Regions from separate parts of the Zhongshania arctica genome, predicted to be linked through region 2. Evidence: predicted binding sites of a transcription regulator. Region 2 holds the regulator's gene; the other holds the start of a gene.
The links. The regulator sigma-54, encoded in region 2, starts transcription at its own class of promoters, with help from an activator protein. The targets are predictions, from matches to a motif close to TGGCACANNNNTTGCNNT.

Region 1 (2,178 bases), 2.2 Mb from region 2:
TAGGCAAGGTCATTGCACCTGCTGCGGAACCAAAGTTACCCCAGCCGCCATATACGCCCTCCGCCAAGCCAACTTGGCGCGCGGGGAACCACTCACCTACCAGGCGAATACCGATAACAAAGCCAGCGCCAATAAAGCCCATTAAAAAGCGTAGCAGCGCGATCATTTCATAGCTATCAGCCGTCGCGAATGCCACACACACCACACCGCCAATAATAAGTAAGGCACTGAAGACAACGCGCGGACCGAAGCGATCCACTAACATACCCACCACCACTCGCGCAGGGATCGTCAAAGCGACGTTCAAAATCATCAAGGCTTTAACCTGCTGGCTACTCAGATCAAAGGCTTCTTGAATGGACGACAGCATCGGCGCAAAGCTAAACCACACTAAAAAAGTAAGAAAGAAAGCAAACCAACTAAGATGCAGTAGGCGAATTTTATCTTGCTTGAGATCAAGCACGTTAAGGGTCGAGGAAGACATGACCAGCTCCAATAGGGATATTACGGAATCTGAGCTGAAGTCAGCAATCACTATGCCAAAGCACCCCCTATTAGCCCGCCCCTTTCTTAAGCTATTGTTTATTAATAATTTAAATTTTTAAAAACGTCCCCCTCGACATTTACGCACCAAATTAGAACACGCAGCAATCATCCAAACCCGCTTAATGCCGCACCAACTTAGGGCCTGGCGCCCCATCAAGCCCCAGACTGCGACCGGCTTTTGCTACAAAATTAGCTGCTAAATGACACAAAATATAATTTAATCTTTTTATATCAATAACTTAAATACGCACTTTTGCAGTGGCATAGCTTTTGCTTTTACGCCTACAGATAGTTTAAAAGCGCGCAAAACCGCACAAGCAAGCCCAATACACGCGCAAATATTTAAGGATGTAAGAATGACTAACAAACAACGCCTACTCATTGTTGGGAACGGTCCGGTTGGCCATCAGTTTATTGAATCGATTGTCGAAAGTGGTCAGTCAGATCGATTCGATATTACTGTCATTGGCGAAGAGCCCCGACACGCTTACGACCGAGTTCATCTCACGGCGTGGTTTGAAACCCGTGAAGCCGCCTCCTTGAATATGGTGAAAGAAGGTTTTTACAGTAATAACGGCATCACCGTTTTTAGTAATGAAAAAGTCATTGAGATTGATCGTGCCGCTAAATGTGTCAGCACCGATAAAGGCCAACAATACAACTACGACAAACTTATTTTATCCACCGGCTCTTTTCCGTTCGTGCCGCCAGTGCCTGGCCACGACCGCAAAAATTGCTTTGTATACCGAACCATCGAAGATTTGGAAGCTATTACCGCCGCCGCTGCGAATGCAAAAGTCGGCGCCGTTGTCGGCGGCGGTTTGCTCGGTCTGGAGGCAGCGAAAGCGATAAAAGACCTGGGCTTAAAAACCCACGTCATCGAATTTGCCCCTCGCCTCATGGCCGTGCAGGTTGACGAGGGCGGCGGCGCTCTGCTGCGACGGAAGATCGAAGATCTCGGCGTGTCAGTGCACACCCAAAAAAATACCCAACACATCGTTGACGGCGAAGACTGCGTTCACAAATTACAATTTGCCGATGGCGCCGAGCTGGAAACCGATATATTGGTATTCTCTGCGGGCATTCGCCCACAAGATGCACTTGCCCGCCAAAGTGAGCTCGAAGTTGGCCCGCGCGGTGGCATCGTGATTAATGACTATTGCCAAACGTCTGACCCGGCCATATACGCCATTGGTGAATGCGCACTCTGGGGTGGCCGTATTTATGGTCTTATCGCGCCTGGCTGGGACATGGCCCGCACCGCAGTAGACCATGTCTTAGGCGGCATTCAAGAAACAAGCTTCACCGGCGCCGACATGAGTACTAAACTCAAGCTAATGGGCGTTGATGTCGCGTCTATCGGTGACGCCCACGCCAGCACGCCGGGCGCCAAGTGCTATACCTTTATTGACGAAAAAGCCGAAGTTTACAAAAAAATTGTGGTTAGCCAAGACGGCCAGCATCTGCTGGGCGCGGTATTGATTGGTGAAGCCAATGACTACGGCACGCTGCTACAGTTCGCACTAAACAAAATTACGCTACCCGAACAACCGGAAAGTATGATCCTGCCCAGCTTGGACGGCAGTGCCGGCCCCGGCCTTGGGGTAGATGCCCTACCTGATGTCGCCCAGA
Region 2 (2,178 bases):
CGTTCGTGATATTTACCTCGGCGACAAATTTACGCTGTAAGTACTGTTCTGTATAAATGAATCGGCACAGGTATTGCAGGGAAACCGTGTCGCGACTACACTGACATAGAGGCATATCACGTGCCGGTAGAACGAAATTTCGTTCGCATTACCACTTAATTCACGTTGTAGAAGTCACCGCCTATGAAACAATCGCTACAGCTAAAAGTCGGCCAAAGCCTGACAATGACACCCCAGCTGCAGCAGGCAATTCGTCTATTACAACTGTCCACTTTAGACCTTCAGCAAGAAATTCAATCAGCGCTAGATTCTAACCCACTACTGGAAATCAGTGATGACGACGGCGACATAGAAGTCAATATCGAACCGACTTCCGCCGAACCCAAAAAACCTGAAAAAGCCAGTGACAACGAGATAGAAGCGCCTCTGCCTGAAGCAGATACTGAATGGGCAGAGCGCAGCGACATTCCCGAAGACCTGCCGGTCGACAGCCAATGGGATGACGTATTCCAAACCAGCGGCAGTGGCAGTAGCTCGGGCAGCGGCGCCTCGGGCGAAGACAATGACTACAACAACGATTATCGAAATTCCAGCTCAGATTCACTTCAAGACCACCTGCGCTGGCAGCTCAATCTGAGCCGCTTATCTGATATTGACCAAATGATCGCCGCCGCGATTATCGATGCCATCGATGAAAAAGGCCGGCTGACGGTAAGCCCAGAGGAACTGGTAGAAGGTTTTAATAGCGATGCGATAGAAATTGAAGAGGTGAACGCTGTTTTACACCTCATCCAACAATTTGATCCGCCTGGCGTTGGCGGCAGAGACCTGCAGGAATGCCTTTTAATCCAGCTCAAACAGCTGCCCCAGAATACGCCTTACGCTGAAGAAGCCTGCCTAGTAGTTAGCCAGTATATGGCACAACTGGGCAACCGCGATTACAACCAAATTATGCGCCGCTGTCGTCTCAAAGAAGAGCAGTTGCGCGATATTTTAAAACTTATCCAATCACTAGACCCCACTCCTGGTAACGCGATTGGCAGCGACGACACTGAATACGTTATTCCCGATGTTTTTGTTAGCAAAAAAGAAGGTCGCTGGTTAGTAGAACTAAATCCAGACATTGCGCCCAAAATTCAAATAAATGCCCAATATGCGTCACTGGCTCGCCAAAGCAGTAATAGCAGTGATAATGACTATATTCGCGACAATCTCCAAGAGGCACGCTGGTTCATTAAAAGTCTTATTAGTCGCAATGAAACCCTAATGAAAGTAGCGACCAAGATAGTCGAATACCAACGCGGCTTTCTTGAATATGGCGAAGAGGCAATGAAGCCACTCGTATTGCACGACATTGCCGAAGCCGTCGGTATGCATGAATCCACCATCTCGCGGGTCACCACGCAAAAATACATGCACACGCCACGCGGTATTTTTGAACTAAAATTCTTTTTCTCAAGCCATGTATCTACAGATACTGGCGGCGAGTGCTCAAGCACGGCGATACGCGCCTTAATTAAAAAATTGGTGGCCGCAGAAAACCCTCGCAAACCCTTAAGCGACAGTAAAATAACAGACTTGCTTGGCGAACAGGGTATTCAAGTTGCGCGGCGTACCATTGCAAAATACAGAGAATCACTGGTTATTCCGCCCTCAAATGAGCGGAAGCGACTAGTATAATGTAGTGATCTAAGGATCACTGCTAGCAGCGACTCGCCGCGAGGCGCCAGCATTTTTAAGCGATGAAGGAGCAAATTATGCAGATTACTGTAAGTGGTCATCACGTAGACGTTACCCCCGCCCTCCGCGATTATGTAAACAATAAGCTGACAAAACTGCAGCGACACTTTGACAATATCACCAATACTGACGTCACTCTGACGGTAGAAAAACTCGTTCAAAAGGCCGAGGCGACGGTGCATGTTGCCGGCGCAGATTTATTTGCAACCTGTGAATCAGAAGACATGTACGCGGCAATTGACAGTCTAACCGACAAGCTTGATCGTCAATTAATTAAACACAAAGAGAAATCGCTGGGCCGCTAAGGCCTTCGGTTCCAAACGCAGTTAAACAAGTAACTATCATGACACTTGAATCAATACTCACTACCGGACGCACTGAATACAGTGCGTCCGTCACCAGTAAGAAACGCTTACTAGAATATATTGCCGCCGGTAT

Region 1: a site for sigma-54 is predicted at 806-823, ahead of nirB (nitrite reductase large subunit NirB). Genes of this name have one in related genera too.

The regions. Positions count from the first base shown of each region.
Region 1 is NZ_JBFRYB010000001.1:3,404,822-3,406,999, forward strand. Features, by position in the region: gene AB4875_RS15395 (NarK family nitrate/nitrite MFS transporter) at 1-484, opposite strand, end outside; gene nirB (nitrite reductase large subunit NirB) at 903-2,178, shown strand, end outside.
Region 2 is NZ_JBFRYB010000001.1:1,235,467-1,237,644, reverse strand. Features, by position in the region: gene lptB (LPS export ABC transporter ATP-binding protein) at 1-40, shown strand, start outside; gene AB4875_RS05625 (RNA polymerase factor sigma-54) at 184-1,680, shown strand; gene hpf (ribosome hibernation-promoting factor, HPF/YfiA family) at 1,758-2,045, shown strand; gene AB4875_RS05615 (PTS sugar transporter subunit IIA) at 2,084-2,178, shown strand, end outside.